Regions from separate parts of the Lentzea roselyniae genome, predicted to be linked through region 3. Evidence: riboswitches for the same ligand, from Rfam matches in the RefSeq annotation. Region 3 holds a riboswitch; each other region holds the start of a gene.
The links. Region 3 has a riboswitch for glycine ahead of gcvH (glycine cleavage system protein GcvH). Riboswitches for the same ligand answer to the same signal wherever they lie in the genome.

Region 1 (4,677 bases), on a different contig from region 3:
CCGCTCAACCTCGTCGGCGACTTCGGCGGGGGAGGGCTGCTGCTGGCCCTCGGCGTGCTGGCCGCGCTGTACGAACGCGAGCGCTCCGGCCGCGGCCAGGTCGTCGACGCGGCGATGGTCGACGGGGCGGCGTTGCTCACGACGTTCCTGCACGGGATGAAGCAGGCGGGCATGTGGCAGGGCGGGCGCGGCGAGAACATGCTGGACAGCGGACTGCCGTTCTACGACGTCTACGAGGCCGCGGACGGGCGCTTCGTCGCCGTGGGCGCGCTGGAGGAGAAGTTCTACGCCGACCTGGTGCGCGTGCTGGGCCTGGAGGACGCGCCTTCGCGCAACGACCCGGCGAACTGGCCTGAGCTGCGCGAACGCATCGCGGCGGCGGTGAAGACCAGGACGCGTGACGAGTGGGCCGACCTCGCTCGGGACACGGACGCCTGCCTGGCGCCGGTGCTCTCGCCCACCGAGGCGGCGCGGCACCCGTACAACGAGGCACGTGGCACGTTCGTGGACGTCTCCGGCGCGCGGCACCCGGCGCCGGCTCCCCGCTTCGACCGGACTCCGGCGGCGGTTCCCGCGGCTCCGGTTTCGGCCGGGGCGAACACCGGGGAAGTGCTTGCCGACATGGGTGTGGCGAACGCTCAAATTATGGAACTGCGGCGGTCAGGAGTAATTGGGTGAATGCTCGGGTGCGTATTTATAAGGACACGACGGGGTGACAGAGCGTGATGCCGACGGAGCGGCATCCGGGTGAGGCCCGGTGCAACAGTGTCTGGTCCAAGCTGTGGGATGCGAGGGTGTCCGTGTTCACCTCGTGCCCAGGACATCGGCGCTGCACAGGGATCTCTTTAGCCTCCATTCGGGTGACATTCCCCGTCGTGCAGGCGTGCGCCGCCGGTGGATCCTGGGACCAGTTGGGCGTGGTCGTTGTTCATCGCACGGGTGAATGAGGGACCATGTCGGGTGACACGGGCGGTCCGCCGCCTCATCTGTGAGCGACATGGACGGAGAGGTACCTGTGAACCTCAAGAAGGTGCTAGTGCTGGCGGCCGTCGCGCTGGTGCTGTTCCTCCTGATCACCCGGCCCGAGGAGTCCGCAGGCGCGGTCCAGCAGGTCCTCGGCTGGCTGCGTCAGGGCGCGGAGTCGATCATCACCTTCATCAGGAGCCTCTTCGGGACGGCGACCCCGATCAGCTAGTGACTCAGGGTGATCCTCGACCGTTCACGTTGGACCGGATGGGTGGAATGAGGCCAATCACGCACTGGTAACGGGTGTTCTGGCGATTCAGGGTCTGGCGATTGTCAGACCTACCGAATACCTTCCGCTGCAATGGCCGATCCCCGACCGACGAGGAGGCATGGATGGTCGAGGACTCCGGGGTCCACGAGCTGTTGAAGCAGTGGGCGGCTGAACGGTCTGATGACGCAGAGATGCAGGAGGTGAACCGGATCAAGAACGCGTGGCTCGCGGAGGCTCCCCCCTCGGCGCCCGGCATCCCCGTGCAGCGGGGAGGCAGCAAGGGCGGGTCGCGTGGCTTGGTCAAGGTCGACTCGGCGGATCCGGCCTACGTGGCCGCGATGCGCAAGCGGGCGCCGGAGGCACCCGAGGCGTTGCTCGCCGCCGCAGCGAGCTACTGGCAGCTGGTAGGTGACGTCAGCGAGGCCGAGCAGTGGTGGGACGCGGGCATCAGCCCGTTGGACCAGCGCGCGCTCGACTACCGCGCGGCGGGCCTGACCCCTGCCGACCTCGGGAGGCGCCTGGGACCGATGACGGTTCTCCAGCACCTCCGCCGTGGCTCTGCCGCGGCCTGGTGTGTCGCACGTCTGCAGAGGCAGCGCCGGGACGGCGTGGCGTAGAACGAAGATCGGGAGAGGTGTGCTCGCGGAACGCGCTCGCGGGAGTTCGTTCTACGGTGCCTTGTGGGGGCCGAGCCCCCACACCCCAGCCGGGGGCAAGCCCCCGGACCCCCAACCGGTTCGGCCTCCTGACGAGGAGGCCTCTACCTCGAGTGGATCCTTGTACGGGTCGGCCTCCTGATCCTGATGCGGAGGCCCCTACCTCGAGCGGATCCCTGAACGGGTCGGCCTCCCGGTGGAGGCCTCACCCAAGTGATTCGAGGGCAGGCTCTCGGAGGCGGGAGCCCTACCCAAGTAGTCTGGAGGCCGTGCGCGGCCTCCTTACACCTCAGCGAGTGTTGATCGGCCTTGGTTGCCTGATCGCACTGATCGCCTGTTGCGGACTCGCGTACTGGCAGTGGCAGCGTTTCGAGTCCGCCAGCGGCACGTTCCAGAACCTCGGTTACGTGCTCCAGTGGCCGCTCTTCGGCGTCTTCCCGCTCTTCATGGTGTGGCGCTTCCGCCGCCTGGCGCGCCAGCGCCGTGACGAGCCTCTCTCCGCACCGGAGCCGGTTGCGCCCGCTCCACGGCCGGTGACTACGGTTGACGCCGTCAAACCCGCGCCTGTCGAGCACTTCGACGACGAAGAAGACGCGGAGCTCGCGGCCTACAACCGCATGCTCGCGGACCTCAACGCGCGGGACGGTCGTTGAGCGAAGGCGGGCAGATGAAGGGTGCGTTGACCCGGTTCAGGGTCATGGCTTACGTGGTCGGTGTCTTCCTGTTGCTGCTGGTCGTGGCCATGGTGCTCAAGTACGCCGCGGACATGGGCGGGATGATGAAGGTCGTCGGCCCCGTCCACGGCTTCCTCTACGCCATCTACCTGGTGATTTCCGTCGACCTGGCGTTGAAGCTGCGCTGGTCGATCAAGGGCACCGCTCTCGTGCTGGTCGCCGGCACGATCCCGTTCCTGTCGTTCTGGGCCGAGCGCAAGGTGGTCGAGAAGACGGCGCAGGGCGTGCCGCTGTGACGTTTGGCCTGCTAGCGTCTGGGGCTACCAACTGAACACGGCCGTCGATGTCGCGCGGAAGAGACCTCTCCAGAGTTCGATCTCCGGAAGGCGCCGAAGGAGCAACTCCTCCCCGGAATCTCTCAGGCACAGGTACCGCGCGACGAAGGCAACTCTGGAAAGCAGGCGCCAGCGCCTCGCCCACGGTGCAAGCCACTCCGGTGGTGAAGCTCTCAGGCTCATGACAGAGGGGGAGGCTGCTCTGGAAGAGGAGTCTCCGATGGACCGTGTCATTCTTCTGTTGCCTCAGCCGGCCTCGTCCGGCTCTTCGGCGCACCCTGGAGGAGCGTTCTGATGTCCCGCCTCACGCCTCTGAACGCCGAGCACGAGCAGCTCGGCGCGATGTTCACCGACTTCGCGGGCTGGCGGATGCCGCTGCGCTACTCGAGCGAGCTCGCCGAGCACCACGCCGTGCGCACCACCGCGGGCCTGTTCGACCTCACGCACATGGGTGAGATCGTGCTGACCGGAGCCCAGGCGGGCGAGGCGCTCGACCACGCGCTCGTCGGCCACATCTCGGCGCTGGCGGTCGGCAAGGCGCGCTACACGATGATCACCCAGGCCGACGGCGGCGTGATCGACGACCTGATCGTGTACCGCCTCGGCGACGAGGAGTTCATGGTCGTCGCGAACGCCTCCAACGCCTCGGTGGTGGCCGAGGCGCTCGTCGAGCGCGCCGCCGGTTTCGACACCGTGGTCACGGACAAGTCCACCGACTACGCGTTGATCGCGATCCAGGGCCCGAAGTCGGTCGAGATCCTCGCCGGGCTGACCGGCACCGACCTCTCGACGGTCAAGTACTACGCGTCCTACCCGTCGAAGGTCGCCGGCGTCGACGCGCTGCTGGCCCGCACCGGCTACACGGGCGAGGAGGGCTTCGAGCTCTTCCTGGCACCCGCGGACGCTCCCGCCGTCTGGAACGCGCTGCTGGAGGCCGGTGCCGCGCACGAGCTCAAGCCGTGTGGCCTCGGCTGCCGCGACACGTTGCGTCTCGAGGCCGGGATGCCGTTGTACGGCAACGAACTCACGACTTCTCTCACTCCGTACCACGCGAACCTCGGCCGCGTCGTGAAGCTCGACAAGCCGGGCGACTTCGTCGGCCGCGACGCGCTGACGAAGGTCGCCGAGTCCGGGGTGGACTCGGTCCTGGTCGGACTGAAGACGCCGGAGCGCCGCGCCCCGCGGCACGGTTACGCGGTGCTGAACGGCGACGAGGTCGTGGGCGAGGTGACGTCGGGCGCGCTGTCCCCGACCCTCGGCTACTCCGTCGCCATGGCCTACGTGACGAAGGCGAGTGCCGAGCCCGGCACCCAACTGCTGGTGGACGTCCGCGGCAAGAAGCAGCCGGTCGAGGTCGTCGCACTTCCGTTCTACAAGCGTGCCAAGTAGGGAGATCTTCCAGATGTCCGACCAGTTCAACGCCTCCCTCGCGGAGTACGACCCCGAGGTCGCGCAGGCCGTTGCGGCCGAGCTGGCGCGCCAGCAGGGCACTCTCGAGATGATCGCCTCGGAGAACTTCACGCCCGTGTCGGTGCTGCAGGCGCAGGGCTCGGTGCTGACCAACAAGTACGCGGAAGGCTACCCCGGCCGCCGCTACTACGGTGGCTGCGAGCACGTCGACGTCGTGGAGCGCCTCGCCATCGAGCGCATCAAGTCGTTGTTCGGCGCCGGTTTCGCCAACGTCCAGCCGCACTCGGGCGCGCAGGCCAACGCGGCCGCGATGTTCGCGCTGCTGCAGCCCGGCGACACGATCCTGGGCCTGGACCTCGCGCACG
Region 2 (4,677 bases), on a different contig from region 3:
GGCGGACGCGGCGTTGGTGCCGTGGGCCGACGACGGGATCAGGCAGACGTCGCGGTCGGCGTTGCCGTTCGCGCGGTGGTAGGCACGGATCGCCAGCAGACCGGCGAACTCGCCCTGCGAACCGGCGTTGGGCTGCAGGGACACCGCGTCGTAGCCGGTGAGCTCGGCCAGCCAGGCCTCGAGGTCAGAGACGATCTTCAACAGGCCTGCGGCGTCCTCGACGGGCGCGAAGGGGTGCAGCGTCGAGAACTCCGGCCACGTGATGGACTCCATCTCCGCGGTGGCGTTCAGCTTCATCGTGCAGGAGCCGAGCGGGATCATGCTGCGGTCGAGCGCGACGTCCTTGTCCGACAACGCACGCAGGTAACGCAGCAGCGCGGTCTCGGAGCGGTGCGCGTGGAAGACCGGATGCGTCAGGTAGTCGGACGTGCGGCGAAGGTCTGCCGGGATGCCGTCCGCGGTGTCGGCGTCGATGGCGTCCACATCGGACCCGGTGACCCCGAAGGCTTCCCACACAGCGACGACGTGCGCCCGCGTGGTCTTCTCGTCGCAGGCGATCGCCACGACGTCGGCGTCGACCTGGCGCAGGTTGATGCCTGCCTCGCGCGCCTTCTCGACGATCCGGGCGGCCTGACCCTCGACGCGCACCTGGACGGTGTCGAAGAACTCGCCGTGCACGACGTCCAGACCGGCCTCGCACAGGCCCGTGGCGAGCACGGTGGCCATGCGGTGCACACGGGTCGCGATGGCGCGCAGGCCCTCGGGACCGTGGTAGACGGCGTACATGGAGGCGATCACGGCCAGCAGCACCTGCGCGGTGCAGATGTTCGACGTGGCCTTCTCGCGGCGGATGTGCTGCTCGCGCGTCTGCAGCGCGAGGCGGTAGGCCAGCGAGCCGTCGGCGTCGACGGAGACACCGACGAGACGGCCGGGCAGCTGACGCTCCAGCCCGGACCGGACGGCCATGTAACCGGCGTGCGGGCCACCGAACCCGATCGGCACACCGAAGCGCTGGGTGGTGCCGATGACGACGTCCGCGCCGATCTCGCCCGGCGCGCGCAGCAGCGTCAGCGCGAGGAGGTCGGCGGCGACCACGGCCTGCGCACCGGCGGCGTGGATCTCCTCGACCAGGCCGGCCTGGTCGCGCACCACACCAGACGCGCCGGGGTACGAGAGCAGCACACCGAAGAAGTCACCGCCCAGGCCGAGGCCCTCGATGCCCTGCGACAGGTCGGCGACGACGATCTCGATGCCCAGCGGCTCGGCGCGCGTCTCGATGACGGCGAGCGTCTGCGGCAGCGTGTCGGCGTCCACGACGAACTTGTTCGACTTGGACCGACCGGCGCGGCGCACCAGCGTCATCGCCTCGGCGGCGGCGGTCGACTCGTCCAGCATGGACGCGTTCGCCACCGGCAGGCCGGTCAGGTCGCCGACCATGGTCTGGAAGTTCAGCAGCGCCTCGAGGCGGCCCTGCGAGATCTCCGGCTGGTACGGCGTGTACGCGGTGTACCAGGCGGGCGACTCCAGCACGTTGCGCAGGATCACGCCCGGCGTGACGGTGTCGTAGTAGCCGAGACCGATCATCTGCGTCATCGGCCGGTTCTGGGACGCGAGCTCACGCAGCTCGGCGAGCGCCTCGGTCTCGGTGGCCGGGGCGGGCAGGTCCAGCACGAGGTCGCGCTCGTGAATGGACGAAGGCACCGCGCGCTGCGCCAGCTCCTCCAGCGACCCGACGCCGATGACGTCGAGGATGCGCGCGAGTTCGGCGGGGCGCGGACCGACGTGGCGGTCGGCGAACGGGGTGCCGTGCTCGAGAGCGGCGAGCGGAATGCGGTCCTGCGACATCAAACGCCTCCGGGGGCTGCGGGCACACGTGTCCTGGTGCCCTCCCCGCTCTGTCCGTACCCCGAGGGGCGCCTGAGAGGTTCACCCCGGCGCGAACCAGGGCTTTCACCGTCGGCGGGACCGCAAAAAGATCTTCAGCGGTCCACTTTCCAGAGGCGTCTCGCTCACGCGGTCCTGGATGCCTGAGAGGTTCCCGGGGAGGGACTTGCTCCTTCGGCGCCGGGTTCGAGGCCCGGTCTCTCCCGCCTGAGTTCAGCGACTACCCGCGAAGAATACCCGCAGGTGGCCCACCTAGTCCCCAGGGACGCGACCTACGTCTCAACAGCGAGATCGCGCAGCACCCTGCCGACCGGGTCGAGCAGGTCCTCGCGCACCGCCACCAGCAGGTGCGAGGTGCCCACCACGTCGTCCCCGCGCTGCGCCGCGACGAGCTTCGCGCCCTCGACGAACCGCTCGACCCCGGCACCGGACGCGGCCGGCAACGCGGCCGGGTCCACTCCTGCCGCCCGCAGCGCCGCCGCCCCACCGGACTCGAACTCCGGCCGCAACCACTGCCCGGCGGCCGTCAGCTGGTCGTCGACCGTCAGCACCGCCGCCACCAGGTCCGCAGCCGTGGCTTCCTGACGCCCGGCGGCCACCGCGAGCCTCGTCGCCTCGTTCCGCACCACGGTCAGCACCGGTCCGCCCAGACCCTGGCTGCGGGCGACAAACCGGATCAGCCAGCGCACGTAACCGCCACCGGTGTCACCCTCCAACGCCCCGGCCTTGCGCAGCAGTCGCACGGCGGGAGCCTCTTCCGGTTCCGCGGCTTTCCGCACTGCTTCGACCGTGGCCTCGACATCCACACGCAGGACGGTGAACAGTTCGGCGGCGCGTCCGTACTCCAGCGACAGCAACGCCACCGAGAGATGCGTCGTGGTCAGCACACCGTCGCCGGCCTCGGCGATCGCCGCACGCAAGCACTCGTCCAACGCCCGGCTGACCGGCAACGCGGGCTCGGCACCGGCGCGGTCGTGGGCTGTGCGCATCAGTGCGGCCACGCCGGGATCAGCCTCACAGGCGCCACCGTCGTCACCGGTCCAGCTCCTGGCCATCGCCTGTGCCCGAACCGACTTCACACCCAGTCTGCGGCCGGGGCCGATCGTGTCCGCCAGTGCGATCAACAGGTTCTCGGTGCCGACGAGGCCGAACTCCAGCCGGGACGCTCGCTGCACCGCGGCGGCCAGCACGTTCACGACCTGATAGGAGGGTGTGCAGATCATGCGCTCAACGCTAGAGAGCGGCACGATCGCGACGCTGCTGCCGACTGGCCACGAGGGACAGCCGGTCGGCCACGGTCTCTCAGCCGGTCGCGCGCTCCCGGCGGCGACGCGCCAGCTCGTCCTCCGTCATGGGAGCGATCTCGACGCCGTCCGCACGTTCGGCCGGGAACTCGTGGATCGTGCCGCTGATCTCCCGCATGGCGCCGGAGACCGCGATGCCGAACACGCCTTGGCCGCCCTGCAGCAGGTCGACGACCTCCTCAGGCGAGGTGCACTCGTAGACGGTCGTGCCGTCGGAGAACAACGTGATCTTCGCCAGGTCCTGCACGCCGCGGCGGCGCAGGTGGTCGACCGCGACCCTGATGTTCTGCAGCGAGACCCCGGTGTCCAGCAGTCGCTTGACGACCTTCAGGACCAGGATGTCCTTGAACGAGTACAGCCGCTGACTGCCGGAGCCGTGCGCCATCCGCACCGTCGGAGCGACGAGGCCGGTCCTGGCCCAGTAGTCGAGCTGCCGGTACGTGATGCCCGCGATCTGACACGCCGCGGGACCCCGGTAACCGACGAGCTCGTCCGGCAGCGAGGAGTCCGGGAACAGCTCACCCTGCTGCCCGGATTCGGCCCGAACGGGCGCTTCCTCGACCACGCCTGCCTCCCCTCGGAACGGCCACGAAACTCATGGCCGTCAAGCCGCTACGTCAGCTCACGCAAACCAGCGACGTCCACTCGAGTTCGACGGTAAGACCGGTCAGAGGGCAGGTCAACGCGACGCGCGGGGAGTGTCGACGCTCAACCTCAGGTAGAGAGTCACGCCGTCACCCGATGTAGGACGTTCAGGTGACGTTTAGTGATCGTTTAGCGGGCAAATTGTGCGGAAGGTAGCCCAAAAGAGCGACAAGCGGACGAGTTACGCCGGTGCCAAACAAGACGGACAGCGACACGCTTATGTGTCCGCTCCGCGACTGTGCTTATGTGTCCGCTCCGCGGAAGTCCTCGGGCGAGACCGAGTCGAGGAACTCGCGGAACTTCTCCACCTCGTCCTCCTGCTCGTCCGGGATGATGAGGCCCGCCTCGGCCAGCACGGACTCCTCCGCGTGGATCGGCACACCGACGCGCAACGCCAGCGCCACCGAGTCCGAGGGCCGCGCGGACACCCGCACGTCGCCGTCGAACACGAGTTCGGCGAAGAAGGTGCCCTCCTGCAGGTCGGTGATCCGCACCTGTTCGAGGTTGCGGCCCAACGCTCCGATGACGTCCTTGAGCAGGTCGTGGGTGAGGGGCCGGGCCGGGCGCACGCCCTGTTGCTCGAGTGCGATGGCCGTGGCCTCGACGGAGCCGATCCAGATCGGCAGGTACCGCTCGCCCTCGGTTTCGCGCAGCAGGAGGATCGGCTGGTTCTGGGGCAGCTCCACCCGGACGCCCACGACGCGCATCTCGCTCATCGGGTCTCGCCTCCCTCTGGACTCGTTGGGGAGTACCCGGTTTGTCTCCGAGCATCCCCCGGCGTATGCGTTCGACGCTACCCGCCAAGCGGGCCGTGTGCTCAATCGTTGCGGGCAGAACGTGATCA
Region 3 (4,677 bases):
GCAGAGCAGCATGTACCTTCCGCGACCCTGATCTCGGACACGTGTGTCGTTCGTGAGCTCCCCTTTCTTTTGCTTTGAGGGGGAAGAGCCGATGGCGAAGTTCAACATCTTTCGCGCACGTCCGGCGGGCACCAGCCCCGGTCGCCACGGTGCTGGCACCGCCCGCACCTACTCTCGGCGGCGCAAGGGGATGGTGCAGGACCCACCACGAGAGGCACCGACAGAACCGCCCTCGTAGAGGTCGCCCCGTCAGCACAGGCCACATGCGACGAGATGGCTACCACTTTCGATACGTGGGCGAAGGACGCTGGGTGGGCGAGCATCGCCTCGTAATGGAGGCGGTGCTCGGCCGCCTGCTCAGCCCCCGCGAAACCGTGCACCACAAGAACGGCATCCGCGACGACAACCGGCCCGAGAACCTGGAGTTGTGGGTTCGCAACCACCCGTCCGGCCAACGCGTCCGCGATCTCATCGCTTTCGCGCACGAGATCCTCGGCAGGTACCAGTCAACCCCAGCCGATGCGCCGAATCCGACATCGGCAGTCGACCATGCACTAACCAGTACGCTGCGCCACCTGACGGTTAGCGCTGTGACCAGGTATGCTAACGACGTGGAGTTCAACGTGTTCGCCAAGGCGTGCCCGTCACGCCCGACGCTGGAGCACGTCACCGGCAGGTGGGGCAGCCTGACGATGGGCGCGCTCGTGGACGGTCCGCTGCGGTTCAACGAGCTGCGCCGGCGGGTCGACGGGGTCAGCGAGAAGATGCTGTCCCAGACGTTGCACGCGCTGGAGCGCGACGGGCTCGTGCACCGCGACGCGCAGCCCACGAACCCACCGCGCGTCGACTACAGCCTCACGCCGCTCGGGCGCGAGACGGCCGAGCGGCTGCTCTCGTTGATCCATCTCCTGGAGGAGCGGATGCCCGAGGTGCTGGAGGCGCAGCGCGCGTACGACGCGCGCTGAGTCAGCACTCGATCACGTTGACGGCGAGGCCGCCGCGTGCGGTCTCCTTGTACTTCACCGACATGTCCTTGCCGGTGTCGCGCATGGTCTTGATGACCTTGTCGAGCGACACGAAGTGCGAGCCGTCGCCGCGCAACGCCATGCGTGCCGCGGTGATCGCCTTGATCGACGCGAGCGCGTTGCGTTCGATGCAGGGGATCTGCACCAGGCCGCCGATCGGGTCGCACGTCAGGCCGAGGTTGTGCTCCATGGCGATCTCGGCGGCGTTCTCGACCTGTTCCGGGGTGCCGCCGAGGACCTCGGCGAGACCACCGGCGGCCATCGAACACGCCGAGCCGACCTCGCCCTGGCACCCGACCTCGGCGCCGGAGATCGAGGCGTTCTCCTTGAACAGCACACCGATCGCGCCCGCGGTGAGCAGGAAGCTGACGACGCCGTCGTCGCTGGCTCCCGGCACGAACCTCGTGTAGTAGTGCAGGACCGCGGGCACGATGCCGGCCGCGCCGTTGGTCGGCGCGGTGACGACACGGCCGCCCGCCGCGTTCTCCTCGTTGACGGCCAACGCGAAGAGCGTCACCCAGTCCATGACCCGCAGCGGGTCGGTGGCGAAGTGCTCGCCCTCCAGCCGCTTGCGCATCTCGGCGGCGCGGCGGCGGACCTTGAGGCCGCCTGGCAGGACGCCGTGCTCGTTGCAGCCGCGTTCCACGCACTCCTGCATCACCTGCCAGATGTGCAGAAGTCCTCGGCGCACTTCCTCTTCCGACCGCCACGACAGCTCGTTGGCCATCATGATCTCGCTGATCGACAGGCCGGTCTCACGGGTGCGCGCGAGCAGCTGGTCGCCGGTCAGGAAGGGATGCGGCAGCGGGGTGGTGTCCGGCTTGATCCGGTCGGTGCCGCTCGCGTTCTCGTCGACGACGAACCCGCCGCCGATCGAGTAGTAGACGGCCTGCTCGACCGACTCCTCGCCCTTGTAGGCCTCGAAGCTCATCCCGTTGGGGTGCAACGGAAGCGACTTGCGGCGGTGCATGACGAGGTCGCGGTCGTGCACGAAGCCGATCTCGTGCGTGCCACCGAGCTTCAGGCGTCCACTCGCGACGATCTCCTCGACGCGGACGGCCGCGATCGCCGGGTCGACTTCTTCCGGCAGATTGCCTTCAAGGCCGAGGAAGACGGCCTTCGGGCTGCCGTGACCGTGCCCGGTCGCGCCGAGCGAGCCGAACAGCTCGACGTGCACGCGGTCCACTTCGGACACCCGTGCCCCGAGCTTCTCGACGAACATCGCCGCCGCGCGCATCGGGCCGACCGTGTGGGAGCTGGACGGCCCGATGCCGACGGAGAAAAGGTCGAAAACGCTGATCGCCACTGATCAGTCCTTCGCGGTGGTGGTCTGCAGTCAGTCTTTGGTGAGCTCGGCGTACTTGGCAGCCGTGAGCAGGTTCTCCGCCGACTCGACGCGCACCTTGAACAACCAGCCGGCGCCGTACGGCTCGTTGTTGATGATCGCCGGGTCGTCCACGACCGCGCTGTTGACCTCGATCACCTCACCGGTGACGGGCGAGAACAGGTCGCTGACCGACTTGGTGGACTCGAGCTCACCGCACGCCTCGTTCGAGACGACCTTCGCGCCGACCTCGGGGAGCTGAACGAAGACGATGTCACCGAGGGCGTCCGCGGCGTACTCGGTGATTCCGCAGGTCAACGGTTCCTGGGTACCCGGCGTCCAGTCGACCCACTCGTGCTCGACGGTGTAGAGCAGGTTCTCGGGGAACTCCACGGCGACTCCTCTGGCTTCACGGCTCGGTCAGGAAACTTGCGCCCCCTCCGCCGTGCAGAGTTGCCTACCCCGAGCGGTCTTGCTGCCTGAGAGTGTGCGGGAGCTTGCCCCTTCGGCGCCCCGACTCGCTCGTCGAGGTCTCTCCCACTCGGGTTCTGGTGCCTCACGGGCACCGCGGCCGGTCTTCAGTTCTCGGCGCGAACGCTATGTGCGTCCGCTGCCAAGTGTCAACGCGAGATGGTTGACAGCCGGGAAAGCGCTACCACAGATTGAAACCCAGACATCGGAGGTTTCATGAGGACAGCGCTCACCGTCGCTCTGCTCGCCTCGCTTCTGACCGCCTCGGTCTCCACCGCGAGCGCAGCGGACGTCCCTCAACCCATCCCTGTTCCGATCGACTCCCACTTCAACAACGACGGCATCGACACAGCCGCGGACCGGACCGGGAACTTCGACGGCTCCGGTTACGCCTTCCCTGCGGAAGCACTCCCGTCCGGGCAGGTCACAGCCGATGGCGTGCCCTATCTGTTCCCGGGCAGCACACAGTCGAAGAACAACAACGCGGTCTCACTCGGCCAGCGGATCGACCTACCCAGCGGCCGCTACCTGACCGCGCACTTCCTCGTGGAGTCGTCCTACGGCGCTGCGGGAGGCACCGCGACCGTGCACTACGCGGACGGTTCGACCAGCGCCGCCGCGCTCACCGGACCTGACTGGTACTCGGGCAGTGGTCCGATCTCCGCGCCCTACCGGTACTCCCCCGGCGGGACCGACCAGCACCCGGTGTCGATCGGCACCGGTCAGGTGTGGACAGATCCGTCGAAGGACGCCGTCGGCCTCACGCTGCCCGTGACGAACCCGGCGGTCGAGGGCAAGTCGTCGTTGCACGTGTTCGCCCTGTCGCTGCAGCCGGCGGGCAAGGGAGAGGTGCTCGCGGTCCGGTCCGCGCGCAGCACGAACAAGCTGCCGCGGCTGGGTGGCCAGACGATCGAGGCCACCGTCGTGAACCTCGGCGACCAGTGGATGTCGAACATCCGGGTGCGCGCAGAAGGCCTCGGCGTGGTGACGCTCGCGCCCGCGTCGGTGAAGCGGCTCGCGCCAGGAGAGGAGGCGCGGGTGCGGATCGGCATCCACGCCTACCGGACCGGCACCTTCGACGGGAAGGTCATCGCGACTTCCGGTCGTGTTTCCGCCTCGCAGAAGGCCAAGTTCACCCTGGGCGTAGCGGACTACCAGGCGACTGACGCGTCGTTGGGCACCCACGAGTCGCCGTACTGGTTCGACGACGCCAAGTTCGGGATCTTCATCCACTGGGGCCTGTACTCGGTGCCCGCGTGGTCGCCGCCGGGTGAGCAGTACGCGGAGTGGTACTGGCAGTGGATGCAGAACCCGAACAACGCCGTGAACCCGTACCACGCGGCGACGTACGGGATGGACTTCGCGTACGACCAGTTCATCCCGCAGTTCACCGCGGCGAAGTTCGACCCGCGCGAATGGGTCCGGCTGTTCGAGGAGGCCGGGGCGAAGTACTACGTGCTCACCTCGAAGCACCACGAGGGCTTCGCGTTGTGGGACTCGAAGGTGTCCGGACGTGACTCCGTCGACCTCGGTCCTCGCCGTGACCTGGTGAAGGAGCTGTTCGACGCGTCACGGAAGTACACGCCGGGGATGAAGAACGGGCTCTACTTCTCGATGCCCGAGTGGTTCAACCCGGACAACCCGTGGTCGGGTCACGCGCCCCGCAACCCGTGGACCGGCGCACCCGAGCCCTACACCGGCTACCAGGCCGGGCGGGACTTCGTGAAGGACTACCAGGCACCTCAGATGACCGAACTGGTCGACGGGTACGACCCCGACGTCATCTGGTGCGACATCGGCGGTGCGAACGACTCGCGGCGGGTGCTGGCCGACTACTTCAACAAGGCCAAGAACCGG

Region 1: it holds a riboswitch for glycine, as region 3 does, so the genes downstream of both, gcvT (glycine cleavage system aminomethyltransferase GcvT) here and gcvH (glycine cleavage system protein GcvH) in region 3, are expected to answer to the same signal.
Region 2: it holds a riboswitch for glycine, as region 3 does, so the genes downstream of both, gcvP (aminomethyl-transferring glycine dehydrogenase) here and gcvH (glycine cleavage system protein GcvH) in region 3, are expected to answer to the same signal.

The regions. Positions count from the first base shown of each region.
Region 1 is NZ_BAABBE010000029.1:44,470-49,146, reverse strand. Features, by position in the region: gene ABFX45_RS36440 (CaiB/BaiF CoA transferase family protein) at 1-678, shown strand, start outside; gene ABFX45_RS36435 (hypothetical protein) at 998-1,195, shown strand; gene ABFX45_RS36430 (transcriptional regulator) at 1,360-1,854, shown strand; gene ABFX45_RS36425 (hypothetical protein) at 2,190-2,546, shown strand; gene ABFX45_RS36420 (DUF3817 domain-containing protein) at 2,561-2,863, shown strand; glycine riboswitch at 2,909-3,011, shown strand; glycine riboswitch at 3,013-3,097, shown strand; gene gcvT (glycine cleavage system aminomethyltransferase GcvT) at 3,197-4,291, shown strand; gene glyA (serine hydroxymethyltransferase) at 4,305-4,677, shown strand, end outside.
Region 2 is NZ_BAABBE010000013.1:153,533-158,209, reverse strand. Features, by position in the region: gene gcvP (aminomethyl-transferring glycine dehydrogenase) at 1-1,845, opposite strand, end outside; glycine riboswitch at 2,005-2,100, opposite strand; gene ABFX45_RS24090 (Clp protease N-terminal domain-containing protein) at 2,157-3,107, opposite strand; gene ABFX45_RS24085 (MerR family transcriptional regulator) at 3,187-3,753, opposite strand; gene ABFX45_RS24080 (bifunctional nuclease family protein) at 4,076-4,549, opposite strand; gene ftsR (transcriptional regulator FtsR) at 4,675-4,677, opposite strand, start outside.
Region 3 is NZ_BAABBE010000005.1:273,697-278,373, reverse strand. Features, by position in the region: partial or broken gene ABFX45_RS46410 (HNH endonuclease) at 264-416, shown strand; gene ABFX45_RS11215 (winged helix-turn-helix transcriptional regulator) at 591-965, shown strand; gene ABFX45_RS11210 (L-serine ammonia-lyase) at 967-2,331, opposite strand; gene gcvH (glycine cleavage system protein GcvH) at 2,362-2,742, opposite strand; glycine riboswitch at 2,807-2,899, opposite strand; gene ABFX45_RS11200 (alpha-L-fucosidase) at 3,037-4,677, shown strand, end outside.